DNA from 3 places in the Streptomyces sp. NPDC002276 genome. Region 3 is predicted to be linked to each of the others. Evidence: riboswitches for the same ligand, from Rfam matches in the RefSeq annotation. Region 3 holds a riboswitch; each other region holds the start of a gene.
The links. Region 3 has a riboswitch for cobalamin ahead of ACWIHT_RS18745 (cobalamin biosynthesis protein). Riboswitches for the same ligand answer to the same signal wherever they lie in the genome.
Positions count from the first base shown of each region.

Region 1: linked by a shared signal. The riboswitch ahead of metE (5-methyltetrahydropteroyltriglutamate--homocysteine S-methyltransferase) and the one ahead of ACWIHT_RS18745 (cobalamin biosynthesis protein) in region 3 are both predicted to bind cobalamin.
Region 2: linked by a shared signal. The riboswitch ahead of ACWIHT_RS08545 (ribonucleoside-diphosphate reductase subunit alpha) and the one ahead of ACWIHT_RS18745 (cobalamin biosynthesis protein) in region 3 are both predicted to bind cobalamin.

Region 1 covers NZ_JBSFCQ010000003.1:30,647-36,915, forward strand. Annotated here, with positions in the region: gene scpA (methylmalonyl-CoA mutase) at 1-719, shown strand, start outside; gene meaB (methylmalonyl Co-A mutase-associated GTPase MeaB) at 716-1,699, shown strand; gene ACWIHT_RS09350 (hypothetical protein) at 1,725-2,258, shown strand; cobalamin riboswitch at 2,260-2,483, shown strand; gene metE (5-methyltetrahydropteroyltriglutamate--homocysteine S-methyltransferase) at 2,611-4,929, shown strand; gene ACWIHT_RS09360 (histidine phosphatase family protein) at 5,042-5,620, shown strand; gene ACWIHT_RS09365 (polysaccharide deacetylase family protein) at 5,767-6,269, shown strand, end outside.
Region 2 covers NZ_JBSFCQ010000002.1:739,686-745,954, reverse strand. Annotated here, with positions in the region: gene ACWIHT_RS08560 (DUF3311 domain-containing protein) at 63-314, shown strand; gene mctP (monocarboxylate uptake permease MctP) at 311-1,912, shown strand; gene ACWIHT_RS08550 (GNAT family N-acetyltransferase) at 2,021-2,527, shown strand; cobalamin riboswitch at 2,580-2,703, shown strand; gene ACWIHT_RS08545 (ribonucleoside-diphosphate reductase subunit alpha) at 2,827-5,253, shown strand; gene ACWIHT_RS08540 (ribonucleotide-diphosphate reductase subunit beta) at 5,310-6,269, shown strand, end outside.
Region 3 covers NZ_JBSFCQ010000006.1:416,564-422,832, reverse strand. Annotated here, with positions in the region: gene ACWIHT_RS18770 (anion permease) at 1-684, shown strand, start outside; gene ACWIHT_RS18765 (hypothetical protein) at 734-955, shown strand; gene ACWIHT_RS18760 (helix-turn-helix domain-containing protein) at 1,216-2,073, shown strand; gene ACWIHT_RS18755 (hypothetical protein) at 2,266-2,700, shown strand; gene ACWIHT_RS18750 (DUF397 domain-containing protein) at 2,975-3,166, opposite strand; cobalamin riboswitch at 3,559-3,698, shown strand; gene ACWIHT_RS18745 (cobalamin biosynthesis protein) at 3,800-4,744, shown strand; gene ACWIHT_RS18740 (cobyric acid synthase) at 4,741-6,269, shown strand, end outside.

The DNA.
Region 1 (6,269 bases), on a different contig from region 3:
CCTCCGTCCGCACCCAACAGATCGAGAAACTACGGCGGTTGCGCGCCGAGCGCGACGAACAGGCCACGCAGGACGCCCTGCACGCGCTGACCCGGGCCGCCGAGAGCACCGGCAACCTCCTGGAGCTGGCGGTGAACGCGGCCCGCGCGAAGGCCACGGTCGGCGAGATCTCCGACGCGCTGGAGAAGGTGTACGGGCGGCACGCGAGCCAGATCCGTACGATCTCCGGTGTGTACCGCACCGAAGCCGGCGACTCCCCGTCCGTCGAACGCACCCGCACCCTCGTGGCCGAGTTCGAGGAGGCCGAGGGCCGCCGCCCGCGCATCCTGGTCGCCAAGATGGGCCAGGACGGCCACGACCGCGGCCAGAAGGTGATCGCCACCGCCTTCGCCGACCTCGGCTTCGACGTCGACGTCGGCCCGCTGTTCCAGACCCCGGGCGAGGTGGCCCGCCAGGCCGTAGAGGCGGACGTGCACGTCGTCGGGGTGTCCTCGCTGGCCGCCGGACACCTCACCCTCGTACCGGCGTTGAAGGAGTCCCTCGCCGAGGAGGGCCGCGAGGACATCATGATCGTGGTCGGCGGGGTGATCCCCCCGCAGGACGTGCCCACGCTCCTGGAGATGGGCGCGGCGGCCGTGTTCCCGCCCGGGACGGTGATCCCGGACGCGGCCTACGACCTGGTCGAGCGGCTGGCCACCGACCTCGGGCACACCCCGTGATCGATGTCGACACCTATGTGAAGGGCGTACTCGACGGCAAGCGGGCCCTGGTGGCCCGCGCCATCACCCTCGTCGAGTCGACCAAGCCCCAACACCGCACCATGGCACAGCAGTTGCTGACCGAACTGCTGCCGCACAGCGGGAAGGCCCGGCGCATCGGGATCAGCGGTGTGCCTGGCGTCGGCAAGTCGACGTTCATCGACGCGTTCGGCACGCTCCTCACCTCGCTCGGTTTCCGGGTGGCGGTACTGGCCGTAGACCCGTCCTCCACCCGCACGGGCGGCTCGATCCTCGGCGACAAGACCCGCATGGAACGCCTGGCCGTCGACCCGGCGGCCTTCATCCGCCCCTCCCCCACCGCGGGCACACTCGGCGGCGTCGCGAAGGCGACCCGGGAGTCGATCGTGGTGATGGAGGCGGCGGGCTACGACGTCGTCCTCGTGGAGACGGTAGGCGTAGGCCAGTCGGAGACCGCGGTCGCCAACATGGTCGACTCCTTTCTGCTGTTGACCCTGGCCCGCACGGGCGACCAGTTGCAGGGCATCAAGAAGGGCGTCCTGGAGCTGGCGGACGTGATCGCCGTGAACAAGGCGGACGGCCCGCACGAGCGCGACGCGCGGGGCGCGGCAAGGGAGTTGGCGGGCGCGCTGCGGCTGATGCACCCCGTCGACGCGGCCTGGACCCCGCCGGTGCTGAGTTGCAGCGCCCGTGAGGGCACGGGCCTGGACACGGTCTGGGAGCGCCTGGAACAGCACCGGTCCCTGCTGGACTCCACCGGCCGCCTAGCCGCCAAGCGCCGCGAGCAGCAGGTGGATTGGACGTGGACGATGGTCCGCGACGAGCTGCTGGGCAGGCTGCACGCGGATCCGGCGGTACGCTCACTGGCCCCGGACCTCGAACGGCGGGTGCGGGAGGGCGAGTTGACGGCGACGCTGGCCGCCGAACAGATCCTGCGGGCTTTCGGACCCCGGCCCGGCTGACCCACCGCGACCGGAGGTCGTCCGAGTGTTTCCCGCACGGTTACCCGTCGGCGCTCCGTTGGCGCTGGCTCTGGCGAGTCTCGCCGTGTCCGGCTGCTCTTCCACCTGGGGCTGCTCCGACACCACCGCGAAGCGCGGCAGGGCCGCTGTCAGGGTGCGGGTCGAGGACATCTACGGGCAGCATCTCGGCGCCTCCGCCGAGATCGTCGACTGGCGCCTTGAGCCTCATCCGCAGCGGCCCTCCGACGGTGACCAGGTCCACTTCCACTTCCGGTTCTACGACGCCGACGAGTTCAACGGCCCCGCCTTGGACGTCTGCGCGGTCGACAGGAAGCGCGTGGCCCTGTTGTGCGAGACGGTCTACTCGACCGAGGCGTTCGGGCCGAACGGCGACCGCACGGGCGACAGTTGGCTCGCCGTCGAGCACCCCGCGCAGGTCGCCGGAGTGCTGTTCATCCCCAATGACCAGCACTACCAGACACGAACCTGCGCGCAGGACGGCAAGGACGGCGGCGGGCCGCATCCTCCCGAGCCGGCCACCCTGGGGGACCAGCTGTAATACGCTGACCCACGCAGCTGGTTCGCCCCGTCAGCCAGACGGACGCGTCGCAAGAGGGAACCCGGTGAGATTCCGGGACTGCCCCGCAGCGGTAAGCGAGAACGACCGCCGTCATACGCACTGGGTCCGCGACAGGATCTGGGAAGCGACGGCCAGTAGGTGTCCTCCGGTTCGACGGAGGGCGTGCCCGCGAGTCCGAAGACCTGCCAACTGCCCGTGCGCGAAGCATTCGTGCGCGGAATCCCGGTGACCTCGTGGGCGGGTCGGCGTACACATCATCCGGTGTGCCCTTTCCTTCGCGCTCGCGTTCCGTCCCGGGATCTCAGGGAGACAGCTCGCGAAGGAGAGTTCCGTGACAGCGAAGTCCGCAGCCGCGGCAGCACGGGCCACCGTGTACGGCTACCCCCGTCAGGGACAGGGCCGGGAACTGAAGAAGGCCGTCGAGGGCTACTGGAAGGGCCGCGTCGACGCCGACGCCCTCCGGGCCACCGCGGCCGAACTGCGCCGCGCCAACTGGCGGCAGCTGGCCGAGGCCGGCCTTCACGAAGTGCCGACCGGCGACTTCTCCTACTACGACCATGTCCTGGACACCAGCGTCATGGTCGGCGCGATCCCCGCCCGCCACCGGGCCGCCGTCGAACTCGACGCGCTGGACGGGTACTTCGCGATGGCGCGCGGCACGCAGGATGTGGCGCCGCTGGAGATGACGAAGTGGTTCGACACCAACTACCACTATCTGGTGCCCGAGTTGGGCCCCGACACGGTCTTCACCGCCGACTCGGGCAAGCAGGTCGACGAGTTGAGGGAGGCCCTCGCGCTGGGCCTCACCGCGCGCCCGGTGCTCGTCGGCCCGGTCACCTATCTGCTGCTCGCCAAGCCCGCGCCCGGAGTCGCCGCGGACTTCGATCCGCTGACGCTCCTTGACCGGCTGCTGCCCGTGTACGCCGAGGTCCTGGCGGATCTGCGGGCGGCGGGCGCGGAGTGGGCGCAACTCGACGAGCCCGCGCTCGTCCAGGACCGGACCCCGGCCGAGTTGAACGCCGCCGAGCGCGCCTACCGCGACCTCGGCGCGCTCGCCGACCGGCCGAAGCTGCTGGTCGCCTCCTACTTCGACCGGCTCGGCGACGCGCTGCCGGTGCTGGCGAAGGCTCCGGTGGAGGGGCTGGCGCTCGACTTCACCGGGTCCGCCGCCGCCAACCTCGACGCGCTGGCCGCGGTGGGCGGGCTGCCCGGCAAGCGGCTGGTCGCCGGGGTGGTCGACGGCCGTAACATCTGGGTCAACGATCTCACCAAGTCCCTTGCCGCGCTGGGTACGTTGCTCGGTCTCGCCGACCGGGTCGACGTGGCCGCCTCCTGCTCGCTGCTGCACGTCCCGCTCGACGCCGCCGCCGAACGGGACATCGAGCCGCAGATCCTGCGCTGGCTCGCGTTCGCGCGGCAGAAGACCCGCGAGATCGTCACCCTCGCCAAGGGCCTGGCCCAGGGCACCGGCACGATCTCCGCCCAACTGGCCGCGAACCGGGCCGACCTGGCCTCCCGCGCGGGCTCCCCGATCACCCGGGACCCCGCCGTACGGGAGCGTACCGCCGCCGTCACGGAGGCCGACGCCCGCCGTTCGCAGCCGTACGGCGAGCGGACCACCGCCCAGCGGGCGCGGCTCGGTCTGCCGCCGCTGCCGACCACCACGATCGGCTCGTTCCCGCAGACCGCCGAACTGCGCGCCGCCCGCGCCGACTTGAGGGCGAGCCGGATCGACACGGCCGGGTACGAGGAGCGCATCAGGGCGGAGATCGGCGAGGTGATCTCCTTCCAGGAGAAGACCGGCCTCGACGTCCTGGTGCACGGCGAGCCCGAACGCAACGACATGGTCCAGTACTTCGCCGAGCAGCTGACGGGCTACCTCGCCACGCAGCACGGCTGGGTCCAGTCCTACGGCACCCGTTACGTCCGTCCGCCGATCCTGGCCGGCGACATCTCCCGCCCCGAGCCGATGACGGTCCGCTGGACGACGTACGCCCAGACCCTCACCTCGCGGCCGGTCAAGGGCATGCTCACCGGGCCGGTCACCATGCTCGCCTGGTCGTTCGTCCGTGACGACCAGCCGCTCGGCGACACCGCACGGCAGGTCGCCCTCGCCCTGCGCGACGAGGTCAACGACCTTGAGGCGGCGGGGACTTCGGTCATCCAGGTCGACGAGCCCGCGCTGCGCGAGACGCTGCCGTTGCGGGCGGCGGACCGGGAGACGTATCTCGCCTGGGCGACGGAGGCGTTCCGGCTCACCACCGCCGGGGTCCGGCCGGACACGCAGATCCACACGCACATGTGCTACGCCGAGTTCGGCGACATCGTGCGGGCCATCGACGATCTCGACGCGGACGTCATCAGTCTGGAGGCGGCCCGTTCGCACATGCAGGTGGCGCGTGAGCTGGCCGAGCACGGTTATCCGCGCGAGGCGGGGCCCGGCGTGTACGACATCCACTCGCCGCGCGTGCCGGGCGCGGACGAGGCAGCGGCCTTGCTGCGCAAGGGACTTGAGGCCATTCCGCCGGAGCGGCTGTGGGTCAATCCCGACTGCGGGCTGAAGACCCGCGGCTGGCCCGAGACCCGCGCGTCGCTGGAGAACCTGGTCGCGGCGGCCCGCACGGTCCGTGAGGAACTGGCCGGTTCCTGACCCGAGGAACGAACGGGGCGGGGTCGGCCGGGGGCACCCTCCCGGCCGACCCCGCCCCTCAGTACCGGGGGACGATGTCCGTACACCCCGTCCGGAGAAGTGGAGCAAGCGAGTGACCAGCCGCATCACCCTGATCTCACCGGCGTTGAACCGTTCCCTGCGGGAGGCCCGGTTCGACGACGGCAGTCCGCTCGACCCGAGCGGCAGGGCCCGCGCCGAGTCCGCCGCCGGTTCGCTCGGGGCGGCCGACCGGGTGCTGGTCTCCCCCACCGCGCGCTGCCGGGAGACGGCGTCCGCGCTCGGTCTCGCGGCCGTCCCGGAACCGGAGTTGGCGGGGCTCGACATGGGCCGCTGGCGGGGTCTGACCCTCGACGAGGTGATGGCACGGGAGCCGGACGCGGTGCTGTCCTGGCTGTCGGACCCGGGCGCGGCACCCCACGGCGGGGAGTCGGTGCGGGCGCTGTGCGAGCGGGCGGCCGGGTGGCTGGAGACCGCGGCGACCTTCGAGGGCCGGACCCTCGCGGTCGTGGAACAGGAACTCGTGCGGGCCCTGGCGGTCACGGTCCTCGACACACCCGGGCCCGCCTTCTGGCGACTCGACGTGCCCCCGCTGACCGCGACCGACCTCAGCGGACAGTCCGGGCGATGGAACCTGCGGCTCGGACGGGAGTTGGGGTCCGAGGGCCGCTGACGCGGGGGTACGGGGGTCCCTCTCCTGGTCACCCCGATCAGCTATACACACTGTATATAGTCGCTGTGTATAGTCTGGACATGCCATCTCTGAGGTCTTCGAGCAAGAAGAGGAAAAGAACGCGGTCCGGGTTCCGTGCCGTCGGCATGTTCGTGGCGGTCGCCTCGCTGGCCCTCGCGTCGAGCGGGTGCACCAAGCTCGACACGACCTCGCCCGCCGCCGCCCGGACGCACGCCGTATCGGCCACCGCGCAGGCTCGGTTCGGGACGGTCGACTGCCGGGAGGCCAAGTGCATCGCGCTGACCTTCGACGCCGGGCCGAGCGAGCACTCGGCGCGGCTGCTCGACATCCTGAAGGAGAAGCAGGTCCCGGCTACCTTCTTCCTGCTCGGCAAGCGGCACATCGAGAAGTACCCGGAGCTGGTCGAGCGCATGGCGGCCGAGGGCCACGAGGTGGCCAGCCACACCTGGGACCACAAGATCCTGACCCGGATCACGCCCGCGCAGATACGCGGCGAACTGCGACGCACGGACGACGCGATAGAGCGGATCACCGGCAAGAAGCCGACGCTGATGCGTCCGCCGCAGGGCCGCACCGACGACACCGTGCACAAGATCTGCCGTGAGCTGGGCCTCTCGGAGGTCCTGTG
Region 2 (6,269 bases), on a different contig from region 3:
CACACCGTGACCTACATTGCCTGCGCGTTACACCAGGCGATCAGTGAGGGGACGGCCGCGATATGTCAGATGTGCCTGAAGTGAGACAACCAGTGGTGACACCGGTGCGCGCTGTCATCGCCGTCTGCCTGTTCGCACCCTTCGTGGCGCTGCTCTGGGTCGGCTCCTACGCCAAGACGGATCCCGCGTTCATCGGCATCCCGTTCTTCTACTGGTACCAGATGCTCTGGGTGCTGATCTCGACGGCGCTGACCATGACCGCCTACAAGCTCTGGCAGCGCGACCAGCGGGCCCGCCACGGAGGTAACCGGTGAACGACGGCGTGAACGGCGTCGCACTCGCCGTCTTCATCTTCTTCTTCCTGGCCGTCACGGTCCTGGGCTTCCTGGCAGCGCGCTGGCGCCGGGCCGACAACGAGCACAGCCTCGACGAATGGGGCCTGGGCGGACGGTCGTTCGGCACCTGGGTCACCTGGTTCCTGCTCGGCGGCGACCTCTACACCGCGTACACGTTCGTCGCCGTACCGGCGGCGGTCTACGCGGCGGGCGCGGCCGGCTTCTTCGCGGTGCCGTACACGATCCTCGTGTACCCCCTCATCTTCACGTTCCTGCCCCGCCTCTGGTCGGTGTCGCACAAGCACGGATACGTGACGACGTCCGACTTCGTGCGTGGTCGCTTCGGCTCGAAGAGCCTGTCGCTGGCGGTGGCGGTCACCGGCATCCTCGCGACGATGCCGTACATCGCGCTCCAACTGGTCGGCATCCAAGCCGTGCTGGACGTCATGGGGGTGGGCGGCAGCGCGAACTCCAACTGGTTCGTGAAGGACCTGCCGCTGCTGATCGCGTTCGCGGTGCTGGCCGCGTACACCTACTCGTCCGGCCTCCGCGCGCCCGCGCTGATCGCGTTCGTGAAGGACGGCCTGATCTACATCGTGATCACGGTGGCGATCATCTACATCCCGATCAAGCTCGGCGGCTTCGACGACATCTTCAGCGCGGCGGGCGCCAAGTTCAAGGCGGCGGGAGCGGGCGGTCTGGTCCCCGCCCCGGCGGGCCAATGGACGTACGCCACACTGGCGTTGGGCTCGGCACTCGCGCTCTTCATGTACCCCCACTCGATCACCGCGACGCTCTCCTCCAAGAGCCGCAACGTGATCCGCCGCAACACCACGATCCTGCCGCTGTATTCACTGATGCTGGGCCTGCTCGCGCTGCTCGGCTTCATGGCGATCGCGGCGGGTGTCAAGGTCACCAACGGCCAACTGGCCATCCCGCAGCTCTTCGAGAACATGTTCCCGGACTGGTTCGCGGGCGTGGCCTTCGCGGCGATCGGCATCGGGGCGCTGGTCCCCGCGGCGATCATGTCCATCGCGGCGGCGAACCTCTTCACCCGCAACATCTACAAGGACTTCATCAACCCGGACGCGACCCCGGCCCAGGAGACTAAGGTCTCCAAGCTGGTCTCCCTCCTGGTGAAGGTCGGCGCCCTGGCCTTCGTCCTGACGATGGACAAGACAGTGGCCATCAACTTCCAACTCCTCGGCGGCATCTGGATCCTCCAGACCTTCCCGTCCCTGGTGGGCGGCCTCTTCACCCGCTGGTTCCACCGCTGGGCCCTCCTGGCGGGCTGGGCGGTGGGCATGCTCTACGGCACGCTCGCGGCCTACGGCGTCGCCTCCCCGACCCAGGATCACTTCGGCGGCTCGTCCAAGGAGATCCCGGGCATCGGCGAGATCGGTTACATCGGCCTGACCGCGTTCGTCCTGAACGTCGTGGTCACGGTGGTCCTGACGTTCGTACTGAAGGCCCTGAAGGCTCCGGAGGGCGTGGACGAGACGAGCGCCGGGGACTACACGGCAGACGCAGGCGACCGGGGGGTAAAGGAAGAGCTACCTGTGATCGCCGGTCACTGATCCCACCTCAGGGGCGCGGGGAACTGCGCGCCCAGCCACAACGCACCCGCAGCGGGCCACCGAGAGCACCCCCCTCGGCGGCCCGCTCTTTCGTACACACTCACCTACATGGACATCCTCATCCGCCGAGCAGCCCCCACCGAATACGAAACCCTGGGCGAGATCACAGCCCAGGCCTACCTACAAGACGGCCTCCTCGACTTCGGCGAAAGCGACGAATACCTAGGCGAGTTGAGAGCCGTAGCAAAACGAGCCGCCGCAGCCGACGTCCTCGTAGCCGTCGAGAACGACCACCTCCTAGGCGGAGTGACCTTCGTCCCGTCCGGCGGCCCCATGGCAGACATCGCGCGACAAGGCGAGGCCGAGATCCGCATGCTGGCGATCGCCCGCGAGGCCCGCGGCAAGGGCGCCGGCGAGGCCCTCGTCCGCGCCTGCATCGACCGCGCACGGGCCACCGCGGGCTGCACAGCCATCGTCCTGTCGACCCAGCGCACCATGCACACCGCCCACCGCATCTACGAACGCCTCGGTTTCACCCGCACCCCGGAGCGCGACTGGAACCCCCTGCCGGAGCTGGACGAGATCACTCTCCTCACTTACAAGTTGACGCTCTGAAACAGCCGCGACACAACATCTGGGGGTGCCACGACTGCCCGGCACAAGATGTATGCTCATGCTCGCTGTCGCCGCAGGGGAATCCGGTGCGAATCCGGAACTGTCCCGCAACGGTGTACTTGCGTGCATATGCACGCCTGGTCAGTCCGAGGACCTGCCGACGGCGCGCCCGGCCACCCGGTCAGGGCGCATGACGTCCGGGCCTCGTGGAGTGGGCCGGTGGACGCGACGCCCCGTGCGCTCGTGTACTGCCGCCTGCCCTCCGCAAGGCCCCGTGCCGAGCGAGGGAGAGCCCCACCGTGACCATCGCGCCAGCAGAGCCGGCATCAGCGACCCAGGCGAACGAGGCGATCGCGACCGTAGCCGACGTTCCGGGAGCGATCGTTCCCGGAGCCGACGGTCCCGGCGCCGCGATCCTGCGGACCCTGACCGAGCTGACCGCCGACCTTCCCGACGCCGACCCCGGCCGGGTCGCCGCCGCCACACTGCGCGGCCGGTCCGCGCACGCGGACGAGACGGAACTGCGCGAACTGGCCACGGAGGCCGCCGCCGGCCTCATCTCCGAGGACCCCGTCTACTCCCGGCTCGCCGCCCGGCTGCTGACGGTCAGCATCGCCGCCGAGGCCGCCTCCCAGGGCGTGACGACGTTCACCGAGTCCGTCGCCGTGGGCCACCGCGAGGGCCTGATCGCGGACCGCACCGCCGAGTTCGTGACGCTCCACGCGGCCCGTCTCGACGCGCTGATCGCCGCCTCCTTCGATGAGGGTGCCGACGACCGTTTCGGCTACTTCGGGCTCCGTACCCTCCACAGCCGCTACCTCCTCCGGCACCCGATCACCCGCAAGGTCATCGAGACGCCCCAGCACTTCATGCTGCGCGTGGCGGCCGGTCTCGCCGAGGACGACTCGACGCGCGCGCTCGACGAAGTCGCCGCGCTCTACCGCCTGATGAGCCGCCTCGACTACCTCCCCTCCTCCCCCACGCTCTTCAACTCCGGTACGCGGCACCCCCAGATGTCGTCCTGCTACCTCCTCGACTCCCCGCTGGACGAGCTGGACTCCATCTACGACCGCTACCACCAGGTCGCCCGTCTCTCGAAGCACGCCGGTGGCATCGGGCTGTCGTACTCCCGTATCCGCAGCCGCGGTTCGCTGATCCGGGGCACGAACGGGCACTCCAACGGCATCGTCCCGTTCCTCAAGACGCTGGACGCCTCGGTCGCCGCGGTGAACCAGGGCGGCCGGCGCAAGGGTGCCGCCGCGGTGTACCTGGAGACCTGGCACTCCGACATCGAGGAGTTCCTGGAGCTGCGGGACAACACCGGTGAGGACGCCCGCCGTACGCACAATCTGAACCTGGCGCACTGGATCCCGGACGAGTTCATGCGCCGGGTCAACGAGGACGGCATCTGGTCGCTGTTCTCCCCCGCCGACGTGCCCGAGCTGGTCGACCTGTGGGGCGCCGAGTTCGACGCGGCCTACCGCGAGGCGGAGGCGCGGGGCCTGGCCAAGAAGACCATCCCGGCCCGTGACCTCTACGGCCGCATGATGCGCACCCTCGCGCAGACCGGCAACGGCTGGATGACGTTCAAGGACGCGGCCAACCGCACCGCCAACCAGACCGCCGAGCCGGGCCACACCGTCCACTCCTCGAACCTCTGCACGGAGATCCTGGAGGTCACGGACGACGGCGAGACGGCGGTCTGCAACCTGGGCTCGGTGAACCTGGGTGCGTTCGTCACCCATGGTGAGCTGGACTGGGAACGGCTGGACGAGACCGTCCGCACCGCCGTCACCTTCCTCGACCGGGTCGTGGACATCAACTTCTACCCGACCGAGCAGGCGGGCCGTTCCAACGCCCGCTGGCGCCCGGTGGGTCTCGGCGCGATGGGTCTCCAGGACGTCTTCTTCAAACTCCGCGTCCCCTTCGACTCCCCTCAGGCGCAGGCACTTTCGACCCGGATCGCCGAGCGCATCATGCTCGCCGCGTACGAGGCCTCCGCCGACCTCGCCGAGCGCAACGGCCCGCTGCCGGCCTGGGAGAAGACCCGTACGGCGCAGGGCGTCCTGCACCCCGACCACTACGACGTGGAGCTGACCTGGCCCGAGCGCTGGGCCGCGCTGCGGGAACGTATCGCCCAAGTCGGCATGCGCAACAGCCTGTTGCTGGCGATCGCCCCCACGGCCACCATCGCGTCCATCGCGGGCGTGTACGAGTGCATCGAGCCGCAGGTCTCGAACCTCTTCAAGCGCGAGACGCTGTCAGGTGAGTTCCTCCAGGTCAACTCCTACCTGGTGAACGAGCTGAAGCAGCTCGGCGTGTGGGACGCCCGCACCCGGGAGGCGCTGCGTGACGCCAACGGCTCGGTGCAGGCGTTCAGTTGGATCCCCGCCGAGGTCCGTGCGCTGTACCGCACGGCGTGGGAGATCCCGCAGCGCGGCCTGATCGACATGGCCGCCGCCCGCACTCCGTTCCTGGACCAGTCCCAGTCCCTGAACCTGTTCCTGGAGACGCCGACGATCGGCAAGCTCTCCTCGATGTACGCGTACGCCTGGAAGCAGGGCCTGAAGACGACGTACTACCTGCGCTCCCGCCCGGCGACCCGCATCGCCCGCGCGGCCCAGGCCCAAACCCAAACCCCCATCCCCGTACAGCAGTTGACCCCCGACGAAGACGCGGTCGCCTGCTCCCTGGAAAACCCCGAGTCCTGCGAGGCCTGCCAGTAATGCCCACCCGTCGCCCGACCACCGCCCCTGAAGGACAGCGCTTCGCGCCGACAGATATGACTGCGAAGAACCTCCTCGACCCGGGCTTCGAACTGACCCTCCGCCCCATGCGCTACCCGGACTTCTACGAGCGCTACCGGGACGCGATCAAGAACACCTGGACCGTCGAGGAGGTCGACCTCCACTCGGACGTCGCCGACCTCGCGAAGCTGACGCCGGGTGAGCAGCACATGATCGGGCGGCTGGTCGCGTTCTTCGCGACGGGCGACTCGATCGTGGCGAACAACCTCGTGCTGACGCTGTACAAGCACATCAACTCCCCCGAGGCGCGGCTGTACTTGAGCCGTCAGCTCTTCGAGGAGGCCGTGCACGTCCAGTTCTACCTGACGCTGCTGGACACCTACCTCCCGAACCCCGAGGACAGGGCCGCCGCCTTCGACGCGGTGGAGAACATCCCCTCCATCCGCGAGAAGGCCGAGTTCTGCTTCAAGTGGATCAACGAGGTCGAGAAGCTGGACAGCCTCCAGACCCAGGCCGACCGCCGCCGCTTCCTCCTCAACCTGATCTGCTTCGCCGCATGCATCGAAGGCCTGTTCTTCTACGGCGCGTTCGCGTACGTCTACTGGTTCCGCAGCCGGGGTCTCCTGCACGGTCTGGCCACGGGCACCAACTGGGTGTTCCGCGACGAGACCATGCACATGAGCTTCGCGTTCGAGGTCGTCGACACCGTCCGCAAGGAGGAGCCGGAGCTCTTCGACGACCAACTCCAGCAGCAGGTCACGGACATGCTGAAGGAGGCCGTAGAGGCGGAGTTGCAGTTCGGGCGCGATCTGTGCGGTGAGGGTCTGCCGGGCATGAACACCGACTCGATGCGCCAGTACCTGGAGTGCGTCGCGGACCAGCGCCTCCAGCGGCTGGGCTTCGCGCCGGTCTACGGCTCCGAAAACCCCTTCTCCTTCATGGAGTTGCAGGGCGTGCAGGAGCTGACCAACTTCTTCGAGCGCCGCCCGTCGGCG
Region 3 (6,269 bases):
GCGCAGAAGACGATGGGCATCATCACCCTCGCGCTGATCGCCGGCGGTTCCATCGCCCCCGACTCGGACCCGCCCACCTGGGTCATCCTCTCCGCGGGCCTCGCCATCGCGATGGGCACCTACATCGGTGGCTGGCGCATCATCCGCACCATGGGCAAGGGCCTGACCGACCTCCGGCCGCAGCAGGGCTTCGCCGCCCAGACCAGCGCCGCCGCGGTCATCCTGGCCTCCTCGCACATCGGCTTCTCCCTCTCCACCACGCACGCCGTCTCCGGCTCGGTGATGGGCGCGGGCCTGGGCCGCAAGGGCGGGGTCGTCCGCTGGTCGACCGCGACCCGGATGTTCGTCGCCTGGGGTCTGACGCTGCCGGCCGCCGCGCTGGTCGGCGCGCTCGCCGAGTCCGTGACCGACCTCGGCGACTGGGGCACCGCGCTGGTGGCCGTCTTCCTGGTCGCCTCCAGCACCGCGATCTGGCTGCTCTCCCGCCGCCAGGTGGTCGACGCCTCGAACGTCAACGAGTTCGAGGAGCCGGCCGGCGTGGTCACCACCGCGATCGCCGCCGTCACCCCGCCGCCCCCGTCGGTCGCCCTCTCCGAGGGCCTCACGGCGACGATCCCCTCGCCGCCCACCGCCGTGAAGTCCGACCCGGCGACCCCGGCGCCCCCGCCGGCCGCCGCCGTCTGAGCCGGACACCCGGTCCCCCGGCCCCCCGGTCACTCAAGGAAGCAGGAACATGGACATCGACTGGGCAGCCCTCGGCTCCGTCTTCGGCGTCAGCCTCGTGGCCACCGTGGCCCTGGTGGCCGTCTTCACCCTCGGCATCACCGCCCTCTCCCGCCGCGAACGGGCCACCGCCCAGGGCGACTCCGCGCCCCTCGCCCTGACCGGCGCGTACGCCTGCTTCGCGGCCTGCGCGGCGGCGGTGGCGTACGGGATCTACATCATCGTGGCCTGACCTGCCGTCAGCACCGACCGTGCCCCCTGGACATCACGTCCGGGGGGCACGGTTTTGTATTGCCGTCCCGACCCTTGGTCATCCTTGCTATGGTCTGCGTCACATTGGAACGTACCGAATCGACATGTGTCATACTGAGTACTACTCGACCGACAATCATCTATACGGATAGCAGCCAAAGAACGGGTATCTATCCGCCGCTGTCGCTTCGATGCCTTCCGATCCGCCCATGCATCGAGCAGCACGGAAGAAGGAAAGCCATGGCCAGGGAAGTCGATCCGAGCCTCAACCGCCGCAGGCTCCGCATCGAGCTACGCCGAGCCCGTGAAGCAGTCGGCTTGACCCAGCGCGACGCAGCCGAGGCCGTGGAATGGTCGTTGTCCAAGATCATCCGAATCGAGGCGGGCACCGTCAGCGTGTCCGTCACCGACCTGCGCGCACTGCTCCAGCAGTACGAGGTCACCGACGAGACCCTGATCGCCGAGCTGGAGGAGGCGGCACGCGGATCGAAGGGCCAGTCGTGGTGGGCGCCGTACGCCGACCTGGTCAGCCCGCAGTACGCCCAGTACCTGGGATACGAGAGTTCCGCGACCACTGTCCAGGCGTTCAACCCGCTGGTCGTACCCGCCCTGTTGCAGACAGAGGACTACGCCTCGGCGCTGATGAAGGGCCAGGCCGTCGAGTCCCAGGTCCGCCGGGCGGTCGAGCTCAGGACCGCCCGTCAGGAACGCATCTTCGAGCAACCCGACGGTCCACGGACCTACTTCATCGCCGACGAGTCCACGCTCCGTCGGTATGTCGGCGGTCCCTCCGTGATGCGGCGCCAACTGGAGCACGTCAAGGCGATGGCCCACCACCCCCAGGTGAGCCTGCAAGTCCTTCCGTTCACGGCGGGCTCCTTCTTCGGCACAACCGCGCCTTTCGTGCTCCTCGCGTTCAAGGACGACGACGACCTGCTCTACATCGAGGGCAGTACCGGCAGCGTGGCCAGCCGTGACGACCTCGAACTCATCGCCCGTTACCAGGAGAGCTACGCGGAGATCAGCAGCGCCGCGTACGAAGGTGATCAGGTCATCGAACTGATCGACGAGATCATCACAGGCATGCGTTCCAGCTGAGCCCGGGACGACGACGTCATCGGGCGGTGTCAAGGAGGGCCTATGTGGGTCTTCGACAGGTTTCGCGAGGGGTTGCGGTGGCACGACGCCGCGAGAGCCCTTCCCGGGACCGAAGAGCCACCTTCCGGCGCAGCCGAAGACCCCGAGGGCACCGAGCCGCCCGCTGACGACGTCGCCCTGCGGTCGGCCGCGATGCGCGACACCGGATGGACCCACAACCTGGCCCGTATCGAGGAGACCCGGGTCCAGCAGGACATACAGAAGGAACGCGCGGCCACCGACCAGCGGATCAGGCAGCGCACAGCGGGCTGGCTGCTGGGGTCGGGCACCGCTCTGCTCTTCCTGATCGCCGGCGTCCCGGTCGCGAAGGCCGTTCAGGGCCAGGCCGTCACGACCCTGGGCGTCTGGACGCTGCTGCTGCTTCTGGTGCTCGGGGCGGGCGTCGTGGTGGGCATCTTCTTCCTCATCGGCCGTCTGCTCCGGGACGGTGCGCAGCACACGGCGGACGGCCGGGTCAGCGACGCCACTGCCTGGTCAGATCCGCCGCGACTTCCCGATCAGCGGGCGGCTCCCGCCGGCTCTCCCGCACCCGGGGTCGATACCCAAGAGTCCGGAGGCGGTCGGTGAGTGGTGCGCTGCCCCACCACAGGCCGGCCGCCGCCGCCAGCACCAGCGTGACGCTCGCCCAGACCACCGCTCTTGTGTCGCGTCCCGGCGCCAGGAGCGCGGCCAGGGCCCCGCCCGCCACCGCTACCGCTCCCGACGTCAGACACACCAGTACCACCACGGCCGTCTCACGCCTCTTCGGATCCCTGGTGGAACGCCGGACCCGTGGTGACGAGACGCCTCTGGTCCACCCACCGTGCATCTGCCCACCCCTCCCGTCACACGGGACGACCTGTCAGAGGTCGTCCCGGCCCCGCGACACCAGCCGCTCCAGGAAAGCCGCCCAGGCCGTACGACCGACGGTCAGCCCGAGCCCCTGGCGCCGCTTCGAGTCACGGACTCGTACGGTTTCCGCGTCAACCGCCCACTCCACGCACTCCCCCGAAATTGACGTGGAGTAGCTGCTCTTGCACCAGTGCAGGTGCACCTGTCCCGGCTCGTTCGACTGTGTACGCCACGTGGATGGATACCCATCGACCACACCGACCTCCCCTACCGAGTGTCAGCGCCTCGACGTCGACCGGTCTCCGCGCAGCAGCGTATCGCTCCGCTGAGGGGCCGCGAAGGTGGCTCGTGACCGTCGCTCGAAACAGGGGGCGCCCGATCGCATCAGCTCTCGCCCCCGTCACGAAGTCACCCCACGTCGTTCCTCGGCGCTCTCCAATTGTCCTGACCGCTCGCTCTGTTCGCCGGTCCGCTGTGCGGCTCTCCCCGGTCTCTTTCCCACTCCACCGAGTGGGGACGCGTCATGCCCCGCGACATCCCTCCCCTATGAGCCTCGGCACACTCCTCCGCCCCAGGTCAACAGCAAGTTGACGCCCCTTCCAACACCGTGGTGGACTGCCGGAGCCATGTACGGCGGCAGGAGAGGAAGCCGGTGCGAATCCGGCGCGGTCCCGCCACTGTCACCGGGGTAGACAACCCCGGGAGCCAGGAACTCTCACCGCCGGTCTCGTCGAACCAGGGCGTGGACACCCTGAGTGAGGACATATCGCCATGCTCGGCTGCCGTTCGAGGTCCCGTACCAGCACAGTGCCCGACTCAGCGATCGGCTGACCCGATGCGTGCCGATCGCGTCTTCGCGTACGGCGCCGCCGCCGGCCTTCTCGGTGACCACCTGCTCGGCGATCCCCGCCGCGGGCATCCGGTCGCCGCGTTCGGCCGTGCCGCCGGTGCCGTGGAACAGCTGCTGTGGCGCGACCACCGAGGCTGGGGCGCCCTGCACACCGCCGTGTGCGTGGGCGGCACCGTCTCCCTGGCCGCCGTAGCCACTTCGGCCCTACGACCCTCCCGTACGGCCTCTGCCGCCCTCACCGCCGCCGCCACCTGGGCGGTCGTCGGCGGGACCTCCCTCGCGCGCGAGGCCGGGGTCATCGGGCGGGCGCTGGAGGCCGGTGACATCGAGGCCGCGCGGGCGCGCCTCCCGCACCTCTGCGGACGCGACCCGCAGGCCCTCGACGCCGACGGGATCGCCCGGGCGGTCGTCGAGTCCGTCGCCGAGAACACCTCCGACGCGGTGGTGGGCGCCCTGGTGTGGGGCGGCATCGCCGGTGTCCCGGGTCTGCTCGGCTTCCGCGCGGTGAACACCCTGGACGCCATGGTCGGCCACAAGTCGGCCAAGTACCGCCGCTACGGCTGGGCTTCGGCCCGCCTCGACGACGTGGCCGGCTGGCCGGGCGCCCGCCTCACCGCCGTCCTCGCCACCGTCGCGGGCGACGACCCGCGCGGAGCGGTACGCGCCTGGCGCACCGACGCCCCCAAGCACCCGAGCCCCAACGCCGGTCCCGTGGAAGCCGCTTTCGCGGGCGCCCTCGGCGTGCGACTGGGCGGCACGCTCTCCTACGGCGGCCGGGTCGAGCACCGGCCCGTACTCAACGGCGCCGGACGCGCCGTAGCCGTACCGGACATCGACCGTGCCGTACGACTGTCCCGGCGCGTCGGCTGGCTCGCGCTCGGAGTCAGTGTCGCCGGGCGGCTGTTGCTGCCGAAGGGACGGAAGTCATGAGCGGCGGCGGGCTGTTGGTCGCGGGCACCACCTCGGACGCCGGGAAGAGTGTCGTGACCGCCGGGATCTGCCGGTGGCTGGTGCGGCAGGGCGTGAAGGTGGCGCCCTTCAAGGCCCAGAACATGTCCCTGAATTCGTTCGTGACGCGCGAGGGCGCCGAGATCGGCCGGGCGCAGGCCATGCAGGCGCAGGCCTGCCGCATCGAGCCGACCGCGCTGATGAACCCCGTTCTCCTCAAGCCCGGCGGCGACCGCACCAGCCAAGTCGTCCTGATGGGCAGGCCAGTTGGCGAGATGAGCGCGCGCGGGTTCTTCGGGGGGTCTGGGGGGTCGTCCCCCGGGGAAGGGCTGCACGGCGGGCGACAAGAGGCGCTGCTCGGCACGGTGTTGGACTGTCTCGCCGAGTTGCGGGGCACGTATGACGCGGTGATCTGCGAGGGCGCGGGTTCGCCCGCCGAGATCAATCTGCGGCGGACCGACATCGTGAACATGGGCATCGCGCGCAACGCGCAACTGCCCGTTCTCGTCGTCGGCGACATCGACCGCGGGGGTGTCTTCGCCTCCTTCTTCGGGACGGTGGCGCTGCTCAGCCCTGAGGATCAGGCCCTCGTCGCCGGGTTCCTCGTCAACAAGTTCCGGGGCGATGTGTCGCTCCTGGAACCGGGGTTGGACATGCTGCACGGCCTGACCGGGCGGCGGACGTACGGCGTGCTGCCGTTCCAGCACGGGCTGGGGATCGACGAGGAGGACGGGCTGCGCATCTCGTTGCGCGGCACCGTGCGCGAGTCGAACACCGCGCCGCCGGTCGGCGAGGACGTGCTGCGGGTCGCGGTCTGCGCGATTCCCCTCATGTCCAACTTCACCGACGTGGACGCGCTGGCCGCCGAACCGGGCGTCGTGGTGCGGTTCGTGGACCGGCCGGAGGAACTGGCCGACGCCGACCTCGTCGTGATCCCCGGGACCCGGGGGACGGTGCAGGCGCTGGAGTGGCTGCGGGAGCGGGGACTCGCGGCCGCCCTCGTCCGCAGAGCCTCGGAGGAACGGCCGATCCTCGGCGTCTGCGGCGGCTTCCAGATCCTCGGCGAGCACATCGACGACGAGATCGAGAGCCGACGGGGCTCGGTCGACGGACTCGGAGTACTCCCCCTGCGCGTGCGCTTCGCGCGCGAGAAGACCCTCACCCGGCCGGTGGGCGAAGCCCTAGGCGAGCCGGTCGAGGGGTACGAGATCCACCACGGGGTTGCCGAAGTCCTGGGCGGAGAAGCCTTCTTGGACGGCTGCCGGGTCGGCCAGACCTGGGGCACGCACTGGCACGGCTCGCTGGAGTCGGACGGGTTCCGGCGGGCGTTCCTGCGCGAGGTGGCCGCCGCCGCGGGGCGCCGGTTCGTACCGGCCGCCGACACCTCGTTCGCCGCGCTGCGCGAGGAGCAGCTCGACCGGCTCGGCGACCTCATCGAACAGCACGCGGACACGGACGCGCTGTGGCGGCTCATCGAGTCCGGCGCGCCACAAGGACTGCCTTTCAT